DNA from 3 places in the Streptomyces sp. NPDC001852 genome. Region 2 is predicted to be linked to each of the others. Evidence: riboswitches for the same ligand, from Rfam matches in the RefSeq annotation. Region 2 holds a riboswitch; each other region holds the start of a gene.
The links. Region 2 has a riboswitch for thiamine pyrophosphate ahead of ACFYZB_RS27140 (thiamine ABC transporter substrate binding subunit). Riboswitches for the same ligand answer to the same signal wherever they lie in the genome.
Positions count from the first base shown of each region.

Region 1: another riboswitch for thiamine pyrophosphate. It lies ahead of thiC (phosphomethylpyrimidine synthase ThiC); the one in region 2 lies ahead of ACFYZB_RS27140 (thiamine ABC transporter substrate binding subunit).
Region 3: another riboswitch for thiamine pyrophosphate. It lies ahead of thiO (glycine oxidase ThiO); the one in region 2 lies ahead of ACFYZB_RS27140 (thiamine ABC transporter substrate binding subunit).

Region 1 covers NZ_JBIATN010000021.1:66,322-72,662, forward strand. Annotated here, with positions in the region: gene ACFYZB_RS30965 (metallophosphoesterase) at 1-722, shown strand, start outside; gene ACFYZB_RS30970 (hypothetical protein) at 904-1,764, shown strand; gene thiC (phosphomethylpyrimidine synthase ThiC) at 2,039-3,823, opposite strand; TPP riboswitch at 3,816-3,992, opposite strand; gene ACFYZB_RS30980 (YibE/F family protein) at 4,065-5,549, shown strand; gene ACFYZB_RS30985 (SsgA family sporulation/cell division regulator) at 5,675-6,112, opposite strand; gene ACFYZB_RS30990 (IclR family transcriptional regulator C-terminal domain-containing protein) at 6,213-6,341, opposite strand, start outside.
Region 2 covers NZ_JBIATN010000016.1:109,955-116,295, forward strand. Annotated here, with positions in the region: gene ACFYZB_RS27135 (ABC transporter permease) at 1-833, opposite strand, end outside; gene ACFYZB_RS27140 (thiamine ABC transporter substrate binding subunit) at 878-1,954, opposite strand; TPP riboswitch at 2,036-2,144, opposite strand; gene rlmN (23S rRNA (adenine(2503)-C(2))-methyltransferase RlmN) at 2,170-3,276, opposite strand; gene ACFYZB_RS27150 (hypothetical protein) at 3,653-3,826, shown strand; gene ACFYZB_RS27155 (hypothetical protein) at 4,125-4,331, opposite strand; gene ACFYZB_RS27160 (PP2C family protein-serine/threonine phosphatase) at 4,471-5,694, opposite strand; gene ACFYZB_RS27165 (YceI family protein) at 5,884-6,341, shown strand, end outside.
Region 3 covers NZ_JBIATN010000002.1:120,102-126,442, reverse strand. Annotated here, with positions in the region: gene ACFYZB_RS03270 (hypothetical protein) at 1-863, opposite strand, end outside; gene metF (methylenetetrahydrofolate reductase [NAD(P)H]) at 920-1,843, opposite strand; gene thiE (thiamine phosphate synthase) at 1,965-2,612, opposite strand; gene ACFYZB_RS03255 (Rv2175c family DNA-binding protein) at 2,709-3,074, opposite strand; gene ACFYZB_RS03250 (NAD(P)/FAD-dependent oxidoreductase) at 3,199-4,431, opposite strand; gene ACFYZB_RS03245 (hypothetical protein) at 4,464-4,814, opposite strand; TPP riboswitch at 4,868-4,979, shown strand; gene thiO (glycine oxidase ThiO) at 4,977-6,140, shown strand; gene thiS (sulfur carrier protein ThiS) at 6,143-6,341, shown strand, end outside.

The sequences.
Region 1 (6,341 bases), on a different contig from region 2:
GGTGCGCCGGCACCACCCGACTGTGGTTCCTGGGCGACTTCACCGACCGCGGACCCGACGGCATCGGCGTCATCGACCTCGTGATGCGGCTGTCCGCCGAGGCAGCCGCGGCGGGCGGCTACTGCAAGGCCCTCATGGGCAACCACGAACTGCTGCTGCTGGGCGCCAAGCGGTTCGGCGACACTCCCGTCAACTCCGGTGCGGGCACCGCCACCTTCCAGGCGGCCTGGCTGCTCAACGGCGGTCAGAAGACCGACATGGACCGCCTCCAGGACCACCATCTGCAGTGGATGGCCCGCCTCGACGCCGTCGAGGAGGTCGACGGCTATCTGCTCGTGCACTCGGACACCACCGCCTACCTCGACTACGGCGACTCGATCGAGGCGGTCAACGACACCGTCCGCGAGACCCTCACCCGCAACGACGCGGACGAGTGCTGGGACCTGTTCCGCAAGTTCACCAAGCGCTTCTCCTTCCGCGACGAGGGCGGTGCCGACGCCGTGCGCTCCCTCCTCGATACGTACGGCGGCACCCGCATCGTTCACGGTCACAGCCCGATTCCCTACCTGCTCGGCGAGGTCGGCTCCGAGGACGGCGAGGAGGGTTCCGGCCCGGTCGTGGCGGGTCCGCACGTCTACGCCGACGGGCTCGCCATCGCGATGGACGGCGGGGTGACCATGGCCGGAAAGCTACTGGTCCGGCAACTCCCCCTGGTCACCTGAGCGTTCCCGGGGCAAGTCTCCCCCGTCGGAGTACCCGCAGGCCGGAGGGCAATTTCCGGCAACCCCCTGTCACCGTGTGCCGTCACGGCTCTACCATCGGCTTATCCGTAGCAGGCTCCCCTCCGTTTCTGCCCGACGGCTCGCCGGCGTGCGAGCCCCAAGCCCTACGGAGCATCGGGGGATGCACATGAACAGCGTTCCGCAGCACCTGCAGAGCGAGGACCGCCAGGATTTCGAGCGGCTCCTCGATGAGGCGCTGCGCTCCGCACCACAGCGGCCGGAACTGGCCGCTGTCGGACAGCGGCTCAATCCCGAACAACTGCGCACCATGGCGCTCAACGCCACCGCACTGATAACGGCCGCCGCCGCGGCCGAATACCAGCACTATGTGAAGCTCCGCCAAGAACTGCGTCAGCCGGCGATGACCCCCTCGGTCTCGGGTGACTCCGCTGCCGCCGACCAGAGTTCGGCCACCACCGGGCTCGTCACCACCTTCGGCGAGCCGGCCGAGAGCACCGGCGCGGGCGCCGTCGCCGTCATCGCCGTACTGGCTCCCGTCCTCTCCGGAACCGCCGCGGCGATCTTCCTGCTGGTCGGCTACATCCTGAAGACACTGAGCCCCGGGCAGGCCTTCGCGCAGACCATGCTCACCGCCGGGTGGGTGTTCGGCGCGGTGACCGCGGCCGCAATCCTCGTCGCCGCCGTCGGACTGCTCCTCACCGCCTTGCGCAACGGCAACTCGCCACAGGCCCGGGCACTGGACGCGGCGCACCGGGAACTGGACAACGCCAGAGAGGCCTGGCGGGACGCCCTGCTGGAGCGCGGCATCCTGCCGTTCCTCACGGAAGCGCTCGCCGAGCCGGGACCGGCCCCCGTGCACCGCGCGACCCCGTCCGCCCCGCGCGGCCGCATGCCCCGCCTGGGGTACGACCGTCCCGGTTTCAGCAGCCCTGACGACGGATCCCAGCCCGGCCGGCCGAGCTTCACCAGCCCCGACTACACGAGCCCGGACTTCGGCGGGCCGGAGCACCGGCCCGAGTGACGCCGCCGGCCAGGACACGGCTCGCGCCCCGACCGACGTGGGCCCGACCCGGCGGCCCACCGGCGTGCCGCCTTCCGGTCGTCCCGCCCGGTCGGCGTCGTGCCGTTCAGTGCCGGGCCGTCCAGCAGACCGCGGCGGGTTCGGGTGCGTCGCCCGGGCCCGTCATCCCGCCATCGATCCGGCTCAGCACCGTGGCATGACACCCGGCGGTCGGGCGGTCCGTATACCGGTCGGCTTCAGGCCATCCGGTGGCACGGACCGCCGACAGCCGGACTCAGTCCGCGATCGGCAGGTACACCCGGTTCCCCGCCTCTGCGAACTCCTTCGACTTCTGGGCCATGCCCTCCTCGATCTCGGCCCGGCTCCCGCCGTGTTCGCGGCGGATGTCCTGCGAGATCTTCATGCTGCAGAACTTCGGCCCGCACATCGAGCAGAAGTGGGCGGTCTTGGCGGGCTCGGCCGGCAGGGTCTCGTCGTGGAACTCCCGCGCCGTGTCCGGGTCCAGAGCGAGGTTGAACTGGTCCTCCCACCGGAACTCGAAGCGGGCGTCGGACAAGGCGTCGTCCCACTCCTGGGCGCCCGGGTGCCCCTTGGCGAGGTCGGCGGCGTGCGCGGCGATCTTGTAGGTGATGACGCCGGTCTTGACGTCGTCACGGTTGGGCAGTCCCAGGTGCTCCTTGGGCGTGACGTAGCAGAGCATCGCCGTGCCCCACCAGGCGATCATCGCGGCACCAATGCCGGAAGTGATGTGGTCGTACGCCGGCGCGATGTCCGTGGTCAGCGGACCGAGCGTATAGAACGGAGCTTCATCGCAGACCTCCTGCTGAAGGTCGATGTTCTCCTTGATCTTGTGCATCGGGACGTGTCCCGGGCCTTCGATCATCGTCTGTACGTTGAAACGCCTGGCGATCCGGTTGAGTTCGCCGAGCGTCTTCAACTCCGCGAACTGCGCCTCGTCGTTGGCGTCCGCGATCGAGCCCGGCCGGAGGCCGTCGCCCAGCGAGTACGTGACGTCGTAGGCGGCGAGGATCTCGCACAGCTCCTCGAAGTTCTCGTACAGGAACGACTCCTTGTGGTGCGCCAGGCACCACGCGGCCATGATCGACCCACCGCGCGAGACGATGCCGGTCTTGCGGTTGGCCGTGAGCGGCACGTACGGCAGCCGGACGCCCGCGTGGACGGTCATGTAGTCCACGCCCTGCTCGGCCTGCTCGATGACCGTGTCCTTGTAGATCTCCCAGGTCAGTTCCTCGGCCTTGCCGTCGACCTTCTCCAGGGCCTGGTAGAGCGGCACGGTACCGATGGGGACGGGGGAGTTGCGCAGCACCCACTCGCGGGTCGTGTGGATGTTGCGGCCGGTGGAGAGGTCCATGACCGTGTCGGCACCCCAGCGGGTCGCCCAGGTCATCTTCTCCACCTCCTCCTCGATGGAGGAGGTCACCGCCGAGTTGCCGATGTTGGCGTTGACCTTCACCAGGAACCGCTTGCCGATGATCATCGGCTCGATCTCCGGGTGGTTGACGTTGGCCGGAAGCACCGCCCGGCCCGCCGCGATCTCCTCGCGGACCACCTCGGGAGAGACGTTCTCCCGGATGGCCACATACTCCATCTCCGGGGTGATCTCGCCCCGGCGAGCGTACGCGAGCTGCGTCACCGCCTCGCCTCCCCGGCCCCGGCGCGGCTGACGCGGCCGTCCGGGGAAGACGGCGTCCAGATTGCGCAGCCCACCGCGCGGCGAGGTGTGCTTGATCCCGTCGTCCTCGGGACGGACGGGACGTCCCGCGTACTCCTCGGTGTCACCGCGGGTGATGATCCAGTTCTCCCGCAACGGCGGCAGGCCCCTGCGGACATCGGTGTCGACGAGTGGATCGGTGTACGGGCCCGACGTGTCGTACAGCGTGACCGACTGCCCGTTGGTGAGGTGCACCTGGCGGACCGGCACGCGCAGGTCGGGGCGCGAACCCTCGACGTACGCCTTGTGCCATCCGATGGACTTCCCGGCCTCCTGGGACTTCTCGTCCTGAGCGGAGGCAGGCGTGCGTGCGTCCTTGTTGGTCATGAGACCTACTCCCTACGCCGGCATTACCCGGTAACAGGTTCGGCGGTCGACGCAGCGGTTTCCGTCTGGCGGTATTCCGCATGGAACATCGCTTGTTCCACGTGAAACATCGCGTGACGGAGGTCAGCGCCCTCTCAGCCCGGTGCTCCGAGCTCCCGCGTGTGCAAAGGTGCCTCCACGCTAGCGTCATATGTGGCGCGGTGAACAGTGGGCCCCCTGCCCGCGTTGCGATGATCGGGCGGTGACCCGGATGCAGCAGTACCCGTATCGGCCGCCAGAGCCGCACAACCGACCAGGCTCGGGGCAGGGCGACGACCACGCCGCCGAACGGGAAGGTGGCCCTGACGCCGGTCGCGGTCATGGGCTCCATCAGGGACACGGCCACAGGCGCGGCCCTGGGCATGACCATGGCCACGGAACCGGTCACAGCCACGGCCACAGCCATGGGCCCGCCGCCCCCGTATCCCGGCATCTGCGCAAGGTCATCGCGGCGATCCTGGTCCCGTTCACCGCGGCGGTCGTCGTCGGCCTGGTGGTGCTCTGGCCCGGGGGAGCCCCTCCGCACAAGCGCAGTGGCGTCGGTTTCGACCGGGAGACCCAGCAGGCCACCGTCACCAGGGTCGTCGAGGTGAGCTGCAGTTCGGTGAACGCCTCGGGCGGGACCACGATCGGTGACACCTCCTCCACCGCCCAGGGCGCCTCGGCGGAGCAGGCGGCGAAAGGAAGCTGCAAGAAGGCGACCGTCCGGGTCGACACCGGCAAGGACAAGGGCCGTACGTTCACCGAGATCGTGCAGCCGGACCAGACCCGGCAACTGCACCAGGGCGAGAAGGTGGTGGCCGCCTACGAGCCCTCGGCGCCGAAGGACCTGCAGTACTCGGTGACCGACGTGAACCGGAAGTTCCCCATGACGCTGCTTGCGGGGATCTTCGCGTTGGCCGTCGTGGTGGTCGGCAGGCTGCGCGGTGTGATGGCACTCGTCGCCCTGGCCGTCAGCTTCCTGGTACTGACCCTGTTCATCCTGCCGGCGGTCCTCCAGGGTTCGAACCCGCTGCTCGTGGCGGTGATCGGGTCGAGCGCCATCATGCTGATCGCCCTGTACATGTGTCACGGCCTGTCGGCCCGCACCTCGGTGGCCGTGCTCGGCACGCTGGTCTCCCTGCTGCTGATCGGCATCCTCGGCTCGCAGTTCATCGGCTGGGCCGCCCTGACCGGCAACACCGACGACAGCACCGGCCTGATCCACGGCCTGTACCCGTCGATCGACATGAGCGGCTTGCTGCTGGCCGGTGTCATCATCGGCTCGCTCGGCGTACTCGACGACGTCACGGTGACGCAGACCTCGGCCGTCTGGGAACTGCACGAGGCCAACCCGGCGATGGGCTGGCGCGGGCTGTACAGGGCGGGCATCCGCATCGGCCGTGACCACATCGCCTCCGTGGTCAACACCCTCGTCCTCGCCTACGCCGGCGCCGCACTCCCGCTGCTTCTCCTCTTCTCGATCGCACAGAGCGGCGTCGGGACCGTGGCCAACAGCGAGCTGGTGGCCGAGGAGATCGTGCGCACGCTGGTCGGATCGATCGGCCTGGTCGCCTCGGTCCCGGTCACCACCGCACTCGCCGCCCTGGTGGTCTCGGCCGACCGCCCCGGCCCGGACATCCCCGCACCGGCCGGGGCACAGTCCGTCCCGGCACGCGGCGGCCGGGGGCGACGCCGGAAGAGGTAGGGCCGGGCAGGCCGACGTGATCGGCGGTGAGCCCGCCCGTGACCGCAATCCACTCCCCATGCAGAAGCGTTCCTGCACAGTCCCATGCGCCACCGCGGAGCTCCCGGCGCCCGTGCAGCAACCCTTCAGCCCGCGCTCTGCTCCTCGGCCAGAATGCGGTCCAGGGCCTCTTCCAGATGGGCGTCGAAATCGGCCAGCGCACCCTCCTGGCCGAGCGGCACGAGTTTGTCGGTGCGGTCCAGGAATGCCACGAGCGGCGGCGCGGAGGAACGGAACAGGGCCTGGTCACCGCCGACCTGAAGCCTGATCAGCACCTCGCCCAGCACCTCGGAGTCGGCGGGAGCGATGTGCACATCCCCTTCCCCGCACGGCCTACCGACGCCGTCGATCAGCAGCTCGCGGCCGAACGCCCAGGTCACCGGGGCATCACCGGGCAGATGGAAGGTGAGCCGCACGGCATACGGATCACTGGTCTCGTAGCGCAACTCCACCGGGATGCGGAAGGAGAGCTCCTCGGACACGAGAAAGCTCATGATGACTTCTGCCTGTACGGACTCGCGCATCGTCTACCCCGTCGTATGGACGTCGACCGGCCGGGATCGATCCCTGTGACCGTGGTCAAATCTTGCTGAACGTACACAGCAGATCACAAGGAGTAAGTTTTCAGATACTGATAGAGAGAGTGAGCGTTCCCAGATGCCGCCCGAGCTCCGTCTGCAGTCGGCGCGCCGCGGGCAGCAGACGGTCGGCCTGCTGGGCAGGCAGCGACATGGCCATCGTGGCGACGGTGGT
Region 2 (6,341 bases):
AGCAGGGCCCACTGCCCGGCACCGCGCGGCCGGCGCGCGGTCACCGACGGGTCCACCAGCCGCAGGGCGCTCTCCCGGCGCCGTACCGTCCAGGCGTGCACGGCGAGGATCGCGCCCACGGCGGCGAACTGGACGAGGGTGAGAACGGCGGCCGTGGAGAGGTCGAAGACCTCGGAGGTCTGCCGGTAGATCTCCACTTCGAGGGTGGAGAAGGTGGGGCCGCCGAGGATCTGGACGATGCCGAAGGAGGTGAAGGTGAACAGGAACACCATCAGCGCGGCGGCGGCCACGGCGGGCGCGAGGGCCGGGAGCGTGACCTTCCGCCAGGCGCGCAGCGGGGATGCGCCGAGCATGCGGGCGGCCTCCTCCTGGCGGGGGTCGAGCTGGGACCACAGCCCGCCCACGGTCCGTACGACGACCGCGTAGTTGAAGAAGACGTGGGCCAGCAGGATCGCCCACACCGTGGTGTCCAGCCGCACGCCCCACAGGTCGTCCAGCAGCCCGCCGTGTCCGACGAGGGCGAGGAACGCGCTGCCGGCGACGACGGTCGGCAGCACGAACGGAACGGTGACGACGGCCCGCAGCACCTGCTTGCCCGGGAAGTCGAGCCGGGCGAAGACGTACGCGGCGGGCAGGGCGAGCAGCAGGGTGAGCGCGGTGGAGGCGAGCGCCTGCCAGGTGGTGAACCACAGCACGTGCCGGATGTCCGGCTGCGTGACGACGTCCGCGATCCGCCCCAACCGCCAGGCACCGTCCACGTTCAGCCCGCGCGCGACGATCGCTGCCACGGGCCAGGCGAAGAACAGCGCGAAGAACGCGACGGGCAGGGCCATCAGCCCGAGCCGTGCCGCGCTCCCCGCGCGGTCCTTCCGAGGGACTACTTCAGTACGAGCGAGGTCCACGACTTGACCCACTGGTCACGGTTGGCGGCGATCTTGCCGGGGGCCATGGTCTCGGGGTGCTCGGCGGCCTTGCCGTACTCGGTGAACTCGGCGGGAACCTTCGCGCCCTGCACGACGGGGTAGACGAACATGTTCAGCGGCATGTCCTCCTGGAACTCCTTGGAGACCAGGAAGTCGATGAACGCCTCGGCGCCCTTGGGGTTCTTGGCGTTGCTCAGCAGCCCGGCGAACTCGATCTGCCGGAAGCAGGTGCCGTACGACACCCCCGTCGGCGCGGTGCTGGGCCGCTTCTTGGCGTAGATGACCTCGGCGGGCGGGGAGGAGGCGTACGACACGACGAGCGGTCGGTCGCCCCCGGCCTTCCTGCCCTCCGACGAACCCGAGAACTCCTGGTAGTAGGCCTGCTCCCAGCCGTCGACGACCTTGACGCCGTTGGCCTTGAGCTTCTTCCAGTAGCCCTGCCATCCGTTGTCGCCGAACTGCCCTGCGCTGCCGAGCAGGAAGCCGAGGCCCGGCGACGAGGTGGCGGCGTTCTCCGTGACGAGGAGGTTCTTGTACTCGGGCTTGGCGAGGTCGGCGAAGGTCTGCGGCGGGGTCAGCTTGTGCTTGCTGAAGTACGCCTTGTCGTAGTTGACGCAGATGTCGCCGTAGTCGATCGGTGTGACCCGGTGCCTGTCCTGGTCGAGCTGGTAGGCGGCGCCGGTCCTGTCGAGGCCCTTGGCCGTGTACGGCTGGAAGAGGCCGTTGTCGATGGCGCGGGAGAGCAGGGTGTTGTCGACGCCGAAGAAGACGTCGCCCTGCGGGTTGTCCTTGGTCAGGATCGCCTTGTTGACGGCCTGCCCGGCGTCGCCGTCCTTGAGGACGTGGACCTTGTACCCGGTCTTCTTCTCGAAGTCGGCGAGCACGTTCTTGGACACGGCCCACGAGTCGTGGCTGACGAGCGTGACGTCCTTGGAGTCCGCGGACGACGTGGTGCCGCCGCCGGAACCGCACGCGGACAGCGTGATCAGGCCGAGCCCGACCGCCACGGCCACGAAGGTCTTGTTCTGCACTGGATGTCCTCCTGGGGTTGGCCAGGAAGAGACGCGGCCCTGACCGGGCTCCGCTGGGGAGACCCGGGCAGGGCGCAACAGCTTGAGTGATGACCGAACTCCCTACCCAGAATGACCTGGGCGAGGTTCAGAGGGTCTGCGGCCCTGTCCGCCGCACTCTCAGCGCTGTGGCGCTCCCCTGTCGGAATATGAAGATGTGATGGACGGTGGCCAGATTACCGCTCGGTGGCCGCCAGCTGACCACAGGCCCCGTCGATCTCCTGGCCACGGGTGTCCCGGACGGTGACGGGCACCCCATGGGCGGCGATGGCCTCGACGAAGGCCTTCTCGTCCTCCGGCCGGGAGGCGGTCCACTTGCTGCCCGGGGTCGGGTTCAGCGGAATGAGATTGACGTGCACGGGCTTGCCCTTGAGCAGCCGCCCGAGCCGGTCACCTCGCCAGGCCTGGTCGTTGATGTCCCGGATGAGCGCGTACTCGATGGACAGCCGGCGTCCGCTCTTCTCGACGTACTCGAACCCCGCGTCCAGCACCTCGCGCACCTTCCAGCGCGTGTTCACGGGGACGAGGGTGTCGCGCAGTTCGTCGTCGGGGGCGTGCAGGGAGATCGCGAGCCGGCACTTGAAGCCCTCGTCGGCGAACCGGTGGATGGCCGGCACGAGCCCGACGGTGGACACGGTGATCCCGCGCTGGGACAGCCCGAGCCCGTCCGGGGCGGGATCGGTGAGCGCCCGGATGGCCCCCACGACCCGCTTGTAGTTGGCGAGCGGCTCGCCCATGCCCATGAAGACGATGTTCGAGAGCCGGGCAGGCCCTCCGGGCACTTCTCCGTCCCTCAGCGCCCGCATCCCGTCCACGATCTGGTGGACGATCTCGGCGGTGGACAGATTCCGGTCGAGCCCGGCCTGCCCGGTGGCACAGAAGGGACAGTTCATCCCACACCCGGCCTGCGAGCTGATGCACATGGTGACCCGGTCCGGGTACCGCATCAGCACGGACTCGACCAGGGTCCCGTCGAACAGCCGCCACAGCGTCTTACGGGTCGTCCCCTGGTCGGTCGACAGATGCCGGACGACGGTCATCAGCTCCGGGAACAGCGCTTCCTGCAGTCTTCCGCGCGACCCGGCGGGAATGTCGGTCCACTGCTCCGGGTCGTGCGCGTACCGCGCGAAGTAGTGCTGCGAGAGCTGCTTGGCACGGAACGGCTTCTCGCCGATCTCGGCCACCGCGTCCTTGCGCTCCGCGGGCGTGAGGTCGGCAAGATGCCGCGGCGGCTTCTGAGCTCCGCGCGGCGCGACGAAAGTGAGTTCTCCGGGCTTAGGCATGGCTGTACCAGTGTCGCAGATCCACTTGGGTGACCTGCGGCTGTCACTGGCTACGACGGTCATTGGTAGGCGTCAGTGGTCGCCACTGAGCGGCGTCGGACGGCCCAGAGACGGCCCGGCCGACGGCGCTGCACGTCCCCGGCCGAGCTGCCACCGTCATCGTCCCGATCTCCTCACGCCAAGCAGACCGCCCATGGCGCTACGTGCCGCCGCCACGAAGGCATCGAGGCGATCATCCAGGTGGGAGCGGATCCGGAACGCCTCCGCGTCGGGCCCGTGGGGACCTCGGCCGCGCCTTGCCAACGCGGCCCACAAGGGTGGCTTCACCCTTTGCCTCAAGGGGCACACGGCCAGTGAGACCCACGGAGGTACCGAGATGAGCGCCGGAGAACGGGCCAAGGCAAAGGCCGAACAGATCGTCGGAAAGACCGTGCGGACGGCGGCCCACGCGATGCACAAGGAAACCCTCGCGGCGAAAGGCGCCGCTCTCGAAGCACGAGGCAAGATGCGGGGCACGAAGGAACAGACCAAGGGCTCCTTCAAGCGCTGAGCGCGCTGCTGCGGGCTTGAACCCGCCCCAGGAACGGCTGAAGGCCCAGGAAGAGGGAAACAACCTCTTGCTGGGCCTTCAGCGTCCAGAGCGGGCGGCAGGAATCGAACCCGCATGTTGACGCCGCAGACGGTGCCGTCGGCGGCGGCGCCGACGTCCCCCTTGAGTTCGCCGGGAATCTTCACCCAGGGGTTGGCGTCGGCGTTCGAGGGAAGCCGTTCAGCCGCCCTGGGCGGCCCGAAGAACGGGAGGAGGGCTCGGCCCGGCCGGCCGAGCCGCTCCTCGTCCGGTGCGCCGCTCAGAGGCAGGGCACGTTGGCGTAGCCCGGGTAGAAATAGCGTCCGGCCGGACCGGCGCTGTGGACGCAGCGGTCGAAGCCGGGACTCTGGGACTTCGGGCTCTCGGCGGCGGCGGTCGCGGTCGGAGCGGCCAAGAGGGTCACCCCGAGGATCATTGCCGCCACCGCCGATTTCTTGCCCGGCACACGCCTCCGGAACATCTTCATTGCCGCCCTCCTTCGGGCCGAGACGGGAGCGCCGCGCGGTTCACAGGGCGACGGTTCGGCGCTCACTGGTTCCGCACATCGTCATATGCCGCAGGCAAGGCGTCAACACCCTAAACCGGGTCATCTGCACCTGAAACGGCTACAAGCGGATGACGACCAGGGCGATGTCGTCACTGGCTCCGCCCGCGACGCCGAGCCGGGCCAGCAGCGCGTCGGCCAGTTCGTCAGGGGCAAGGGCGGTGTCCAGAGCCAGGGCTTCGGTCAGGCGGGTCACACCGGCGTAGATGTCCGCGTCACGGCGCTCGATGAGCCCGTCGGTGTAGAGCACGAGCGTGTCCCCGCGGGTGTAGACCACGCTGGCCTGCGGGCGGGGAACATGGTGCGGGCGGGCGCCGAGCGGCGGATCGGTGGCCTGGTCCAGCAGCTCGCACGTCCCGTCGCCGTGGAGCAGGACGGGCGGCGGATGTCCGGCGCTGCTGTAGATGATCAGCCTGGTGCGGGGGTCGACCAGCACCTTCACCGCGGTCGCGGCCGTCGCGCCGTCGATGGAGCGGGCGTACAGGCCGAGGATCTCCAGGGCCTGGGCGGGGCTGGGGAGGGCCCGGATGGCTGCGCTCAGAGCGCTGCGGAGCATGCCCATGACGGCCGCGGCGTGCAGGCCGTGGCCGACGACGTCTCCGACCGCCACCGAGTACCGGTCGGGTGGCAGGTCGACGATGTCGTACCAGTCGCCGCACACGTTGAGCGAGGTGGTCGCGGGCAGGTACCGCACGGCGATGTTGTCGTGCCGGAGCAGGTCGGCGTCGTCGAGCATGGCTTCCTGCAGGGTGACGGCGACCTGGCGTTCGCGGGCGTGGGCCTGGCGCAGTTCCTGGTTCAGCCGGTGCAACTCGCGCGCTCTCACATAGAGTTCGGCCGCTATGCCGTTGTCGCGCTCGGTGAGCGGATGCGCCCTGCGCGAGTGGACGAAGGCGGTGACGTCGTCGGCCTGCTGGACGATCCACTCCACGGTGCCGTCCGGTCCGGGAATCGGGGTGTGGACCTCGGACCACCACCGCTCCTCGAACGTGCCCGGCCGGCCGGGGTCGGGTATGTCGTACCGCTGCAGCGTGAGGGTGTCCGGCTTCCTGGTGCGCAGGACCTCGAGCATGGACGCCTTCAGGGATTCCGCGTCTCCCGCGGGGGCGCCGGGGTTCTCCGGCAGGGCGTCGAAGAAGTACCTCCCGATCAGCTCGTCCCTGGTTCGCCCGGTGATCTGCAGATAGGCCGGGTTGACGTAGCGGATGACCAGCTCCCGGTCCAGCACCAGATACGCGATCGGTGCGGCGTCACAGAAGGCCGCGAACTCGATGTCTCGTGTCATGCGCGCTCTCCCGGTCCGCGAGCGCGGCTACCCAAATGTCATCTTACGGGCGATCCGGGATTCGGGCTCTCGTGGGCCCGTGCCGGCGCCCGAGCCCGGCGGCGCCCCTGTGAAGTTCTGCTGACGAACGGTCGGGTTTCCTGGTCGGGCCTTGTCCCACCCCTTGGGCTGACGTTAACCACATGAAGCATGAACCTTTTCGGCCGCAACTCCTTCCACCGGCGCGCGCAGCCCTCCGCCGCTCCCGTGGCGACCGCCACGCCGGTGGCCAGTGCCACCGCCGTCCTGCCCGATCCCGAGCTGGCGGGCCTCACCGGCGAGTGGCTGATCGATCCCGCGCACAGCAGGATCGGGTTCTCCGTGCGGCACGCGATGGTGACGACGGTGCGGGGCGCCTTCACCGAGTACGAGAGCCGCCTGTACTTCGACGGCCGCGACCCGGCCCGCTCCCGCGCCGACATCGTGCTGTACACGGCCAGCGTCGACACGGGTGTCGAGCAGCGCGACGCGCACCTGGTCGGCCGGCAGTTCCTGGACGCCGGGGCGCACCCGCGGATGACCTTCACGAGCACGACCGTGCAACTCGCCGGCGAGGACGTCTACCGCATGACCGGCGATCTCACGATCAAGGACACCACCCGGCCCGT
Region 3 (6,341 bases), on a different contig from region 2:
TGCTCCTGCGGGAGTTCGCCGCCGTAGGTCTCGTCGGTGCGCTGCTGTGGCACCCACACCCCGCTCGCAGGGGTCTCGCCGTAGCCGCCGCCGTACGGAGCCTGGGCGTAGCCCTGCTGGCCGTACTGCCCGGAGTAGCCGGTGTCGTACCCGGCGCCGCCGTAGGGCTGGCTGCCGATGTAGGGGTCGGAGTAGTTGGCGTAGCCCTGCTGACCGCCGGTGTCGTAGCCGTATCCCTGCTGGCCGTAGCCCGAGTAGTCGTAGGCGTAGTTCTGCTGGTCGGTGCCCTGGGCCTGGGCGGCGGCCGCGTAGGCGGTGTCGCCGTAGACGCCGTAGGAGCCGGTGTCCTCGGGGATGGGCTGCGGCTCGTAGACGGTGGTGGTCTCGGCCGCGGTGGGCTCCGCGGCCGGACGGCCGGCCGGGGTGAAGACGTCGTCGCGGTCGTAGTCGTCGTAGTCGCCGTGTCCCTGGCCGTATCCGGCCGGGCCGGCGTCCTGCTCGCCCTCCGGGCCGAGGGACTCCGGGTCGGGGCCCTCCAGCGCCGGGTCGTGCCGGTCGGCCCTGCCGCGGCGGCGCTTGCTGCCGGCTGCGGGCTCGGCCCCCTCCTCCGGGCGCTTGACCGCCCAGCCGGCGGCGAAGCCGCGGCGGAAGGACAGCGTGACATAGGTCTGGCCGACCGCGAAGGCGATGGCTCCGACGCCGATCACGATCACGGACGGCATCAGCACGCCGACCACGACCCCGAGGAACCCGGCGAACGCGAGCAGCCGCCATCGCAGGCGCGCCTTGTACTGCAGCAGCACCTCGCCCAGCAACCACAGTGCGACGATGCCGAACGCGATGTAGAGGACCGTCCAGCCCATGTACGCCCCTCTCCCAGTGACCGCTACGCAGTGTGTCGTATCGCGGTGCGGCCGGTCTAGGCCTGCGGGGGGTGGTGCAGGCCCAGGTTCTCGTAGATTTCCAGGGTCGCCGTGGAGTTGTTGAGCGTGATGAAGTGCAGTCCGGGCACTCCCTCGGCGAGCAGCCGCGCGCAGAACTCCGTGGCGAAGTCGATACCGATGGAGCGTACCGCCGCCGGATCGTCCTTCGCTGTGAGGATCCGCTCTTTCAGGGCGTCCGGAAAGACGGCGTTGCTGAGTTTGGGCAACCGTTCCAGCATCTTCACGCTGGTGACAGGCAGGACCTCGGGGATCACGGGGGTGTCACAGCCCGCGGCCGCCACGCGGTCGCGCAGCCGGAGATACGACTCCGGCTGGAAGAACATCTGTGTGATGGCGTAGTCGGCACCCGCACGGCACTTGTCCACGAAGTGGGTGACGTCGGTGTCCCAGTCCGTGGAGCGGGGGTGCATCTCCGGGAACGCGGCGACACCCACACAGAAGTCGCCCGACTCCTTGATGAGCCGGACGAGTTCGGCCGCGTAGGTCAGGCCCGTGGGGTGCGGGACCCAGTCGCCCATCGGGTCGCCGGGCGGGTCGCCGCGCACGGCGAGCATGTTGCGGATCCCGGCGTCGGCGTACTGGCCGATGATGTTGCGCAGTTCCGCGATGGAGTGGTCGACCGCGGTGAGGTGGGCGACCGGGGTGAGCGTGGTGTCGGCGACGATCTGCTGGGTCTCCTTGACCGTGCCGGCCCGGGTGGAACCCCCGGCGCCGTAGGTCACGGAGACGAAGTCGGGCGCGACGGCCTCGACCCGACGGAGCGCGCTCCACAGGTTCCGCTCGCCCTTCGGGGTCTTCGGCGCCGAGAACTCGAACGAGTACGTCGTCTTGCCGGTGGCGAGCATGTCGCGCACGGTGCGTGCGCGATCAGTCCTGGTGGAGGGGGTTCCGAGGGCCATACGGGCAGGTTAGCCAGGGGTGGGCGGTCCCCCAACCGGAGGAAGGGAATTTGCCCGAATTGTCGGCCTGCTGTCCATCCCTTGGACAGAAATCCGGACAGCGGCTCCCTCTCCGGTGCCGCTAGCCCTGCCGCAGCCGCTTCGCGAACTCGGCCGCGGCCGCTCCCGGGTCGTCGGCCTCGGTGATCGCACGGACCACGACCACCCGGCGGGCCCCCGCGTCCAGCACCTGGTCGAGGTTGGACAGGTCGATCCCGCCGATCGCGAACCAGGGGCGGTCGGTGCCCAGGCCGGCCGTGTACCGCACCAGGTCGAGGCCGGGCGCGTGGCGGCCCGGCTTGGTGGGGGTGGGCCAGCAGGGGCCGGTGCAGAAGTAGTCCACGCCCTCCTGCACGGCGGCCGCGGCGGCCTCGGACTCGGCGTGCGTGGAGCGGCCGATCAGCACCTCGTCGCCGAGGACGGCGCGGGCCGCGGGAACCGGCAGGTCGCCCTGGCCGAGGTGCAGCACGTCGGCGCGGGCGGCGTGGGCGACGTCCGCGCGGTCGTTCACCGCGAGGAGCTTGCCGTGCCGGGCGCAGGCGTCCGCGAAGACCTCCAGGTGCGCCAGCTCCTCGGCGGCCTCCATGCCCTTGTCGCGCAGCTGCACGATGTCGACGCCGCCGGCCAGGACCGCGTCCAGGAACTCGGGCAGGTCACCCTGGCGGGTGCGTGCGTCCGTGCACAGGTACAGGCGGCCGTCGGCGAGCGCGGCGCGTGCGGTGTCGGACATACGTGGGTCCCCCCTGGTCGGTGTCCCTGGCGGCTTCGGCGGGTGGCGTACGGGCCACGACGGCCCGCACGCCACCCCTCATGTGTGCGGTTCGGCTCAGACGGCGAGCGCCTGGGCGCGGCGCTTCACCTCCGTGCCGCGATTCTCGCTCAGGGCCTGCGCGGGGGTGCCGGGCAGGGTCGGGTCGGGGGTGAAGAGCCACTCGATCATCTCTTCGACCGTGAAGCCGTCGTCCCGCAGGAGCGTCAGGGTGCCGGACAGCCCCTTGACGACCTTGTCCCCGTCGATGAAGGCGGCGGGGACGTGCAGTGCGCGGTTCTCACCCCGGCGTACGGCGATGAGCTGGCCCTCCTTGACCAGCTGCCGCACGCGCGTCACCTCGACGCCGAGCTGTTCGGCGATGTCGGGGAGGGTGAGCCAGGCGGGGACGAGAGCATCGATCTTTGCGTCAATCTCGGTCACGGGATCTAGCCTAGGCGCTCCGCTGGTTCGGCCGCGATGGGTCGTCGTTCGGGTGCGGCGCCGTCGTGGCTGGTCGGGCCGTTCCCCGCGCCCCTTCGGGGCGCTGTCCCCGCCGCGGCGCCGGTCAGCCGGCCTTGGCGTCCTTCAGGGGCTTTGCCGGGTCGGCCAGAGCCTCCAGGTCCATTCGGCTGCCCGCCTCGATCAGTCGCCGGCCCTGGGCCAGATCACGCGGGCGGCCGACGGCCAGGAGGGCCACCAGGTGATCCTCGCGGAGCCAGCACACCGTCCAGGCCGGGCCCGTCGGGTCGCCGCGCCAGACCATCCGGTCGGCGGCGGCGTGATGGCCGGCGTACTGCACGAAGCGGCCGAACTGCTCGGACCAGAAGTACGGCACCGGATCGTAGACCGCCGGGGTCTCGCCGAGGATGTTCGCGGCGACCGTGCGCGGGCCCTGCAGGGCGTTGTCCCAGTGGTGGACGAGCAGCCGTGCGCCGTAGCGGGCGGAGGGGAAGGAGGCGCAGTCGCCGACGGCGTACACGTCGTCGACCGAGGTCCGCAGCCGGTCGTCGGCGAGGACGTCCCCCTGCGGGCCCAGTTCGACGCCGGAGCCGGCCAGCCAGGCCGTGGCGGGGCGGGCGCCGATACCGACGACGACGGCGTCGGCGGGCAGCCGGGTGCCGTCGGCGAGGACCACCGCGCCGGGCTCGACGCGCTCCACGCGCGCGCGGGTGCGGAGGTCGGCGCCCGCGTCGGCGTACCAGGCGGCCATGGGGGCGGCGACCTCGGCGGGCAGGGCGCCGGCGAGCGGACGGTCGGCGGCCTCCACGACGGTGACCGCGCAGCCGGCCCCGCGGGCGGCCGTGGCGAACTCGGCGCCGATCCAGCCGGCCCCGACGACCACGATCTCGTGCTGCCGGGCGAGCACCGGCTGCAGCCGTTCGGCGTCGTCCAGGGTGCGCAGCAGATGCACGCCGGGCACCCCCTCGGTGCCGGGCAGGGTGATCGGCTCGGCACCGGTGGCGAGGACCAGGACGTCGTACGGCACCGGGCCCGCCTCGGTGTCCAGCTCGTGCTCGGCGGGACGCAGGCCGAACACCTCGCAGCCGAGCCGCAGCTCGACGCCGAGGGACTCGAAGTCCACGTCGAAGGCGGAGCCCTCGGCCTTGCCGAGCAGCACGGCCTTCGACAGCGGCGGCCGGTCGTACGGCTGGTGCGGCTCCGCGCCGATCACGGTGACGGGCCCCTTGAAGCCCTGTTCCCGCAGGGCGACCGCGGTCTGCACCCCCGCCATGCCCGCACCGACGACGACCACGCGCCGCGCCGCTGACGTGCCCCCTTGCGCTGTCTGATCGCTCACCCGATCACCTTAGACACGTGACAACGCGTCAGTCAGCGGGCGTGACCGGTGACCTGTTCCACAACGCTCGTGCCGGCGCCCGCCTGGGACTCCCACTCCCAGCTCTCCTCCAGCCGCACCCGCCCGTCCGGCAGCTCCACGACCGTGGAGACACAGTGCCCGCAGGAGGTCGTCCCGTCGGCCTTCAGCTGGACGTAGCGGAAGTCCAGCCGGTCGCCCTCCCGGGTGCCGACCAGATGGCCGCGTACGACATCGCCGCCCGCGTACTCCGCCCAGATCTCGCCGTCCTTCTCGTGGTACGCGAACCGGGTGCGGGTACCCACCTGACCTGGGGCTTGGTCCGCCACGGGGGCGAGGATCAGTCCGTCGAGCGACCGGGCCATGCGCAGGGGCTCCCTTACGGGTGACGAGACGGGCGGGCTAGGGTGGCCACCGTACAAGCACTCGCGGGAGCCCGGACGCACCGGGCTGAGAGGGAGGCTGGCGGCCTCCGACCGTACGAACCTGATCCGGGTCATGCCGGCGAAGGGAGGGGCTGGACGCCCATGTCGTCACGTACGTCCGACGTCCTCGTCATCGGGGGCGGAATCATCGGCCTGGTCACGGCCTGGCGCGCGGCGCAGCGCGGGCTCGCGACCGCCGTGGTGGACCCCGGGCCCGGCGGCGGGGCCGCGCGGGTCGCGGCCGGGATGCTGGCCGCGGTCACCGAACTGCACTACGGCGAGGAGCGGCTGCTCGCCCTGAACCTGGAGTCGGCCCGCCGCTACCCGGACTTCGCGGCCGAGCTGACCGAAGTGACCGGCCACGACCTCGGCTACCGCCGCTGCGGCACCCTCGCGGTCGCGCTCGACGCCGACGACCGCGCCCATCTGCGCGAACTGCACACCCTGCAGCGGCGCTCCGGCCTGGACGCGCAGTGGCTGTCCGGGCGGGAGTGCCGGCGCCTGGAACCGATGCTGGCGCCCGGGGTGCGCGGCGGGCTGCGGGTCGACGGCGACCACCAGATCGACCCGCGGCGGCTCGCGACGGCCCTGGTGGCCGCGTGCGAGCGGTCCGGCGTGGAGTTCCACCGGGCGTGGGCCGAGCGGCTGGACGTCGTACGGGAGCGGGCCACCGGGGTGACCACGGCGGACGGCACCGAGCTGCACGCCGGGCAGGTGGTGCTCGCGGCCGGGAGCATGAGCGGACGGCTCGCGGGCGTGCCCGAGGCGCTGCTGCCGCCGGTGCGGCCGGTGAAGGGGCAGGTGCTGCGGCTGACCGTGCCGCCCCGGTACGCGCCCTTCCTGAGCCGCACCGTACGGGCCGTGGTGCGCGGCGGCCATGTCTACCTCGTGCCCCGGGAGAACGGCGAGCTGGTCGTCGGCGCGACCAGCGAGGAACTCGGCTGGGACACGACCGTCACCGCGGGCGGCGTGTACGAGCTGCTGCGCGACGCCCATGAGCTGGTGCCGGGCATCACCGAACTACCGCTCACCGAGACCCGGGCCGGGCTGCGCCCCGGCTCCCCCGACAACGCGCCGCTGCTCGGCCCGTCCGGGCTCGACGGGCTGCTGCTGGCCACCGGGCACTACCGCAACGGGGTGCTGCTCACGCCGGTCACGGGCGATGTCATGGCACAGCTGCTGGCCGACGGCGAACTGCCGGAAGTGGCCCGTCCGTTCACCCCGCGGCGCTTCGGCGCCGCCGTCCTCATGGAGCAGCCCGCATGAGCATCTCCATCTCCGTCAACGGAGAGCGCCGGGAGATCGTTCCGGGTACCGCTCTCGACAGCGTCGTACGGTCGCTGGCCCCGTCGCCCTCCGGTGTGGCCGCCGCCGTCAACGAGACCGTCGTCCCGCGCGCGCAGTGGGCGGCCACGGCGCTGGCCGAGGGCGACCGCGTCGAAGTCCTCACCGCGGTCCAGGGAGGCT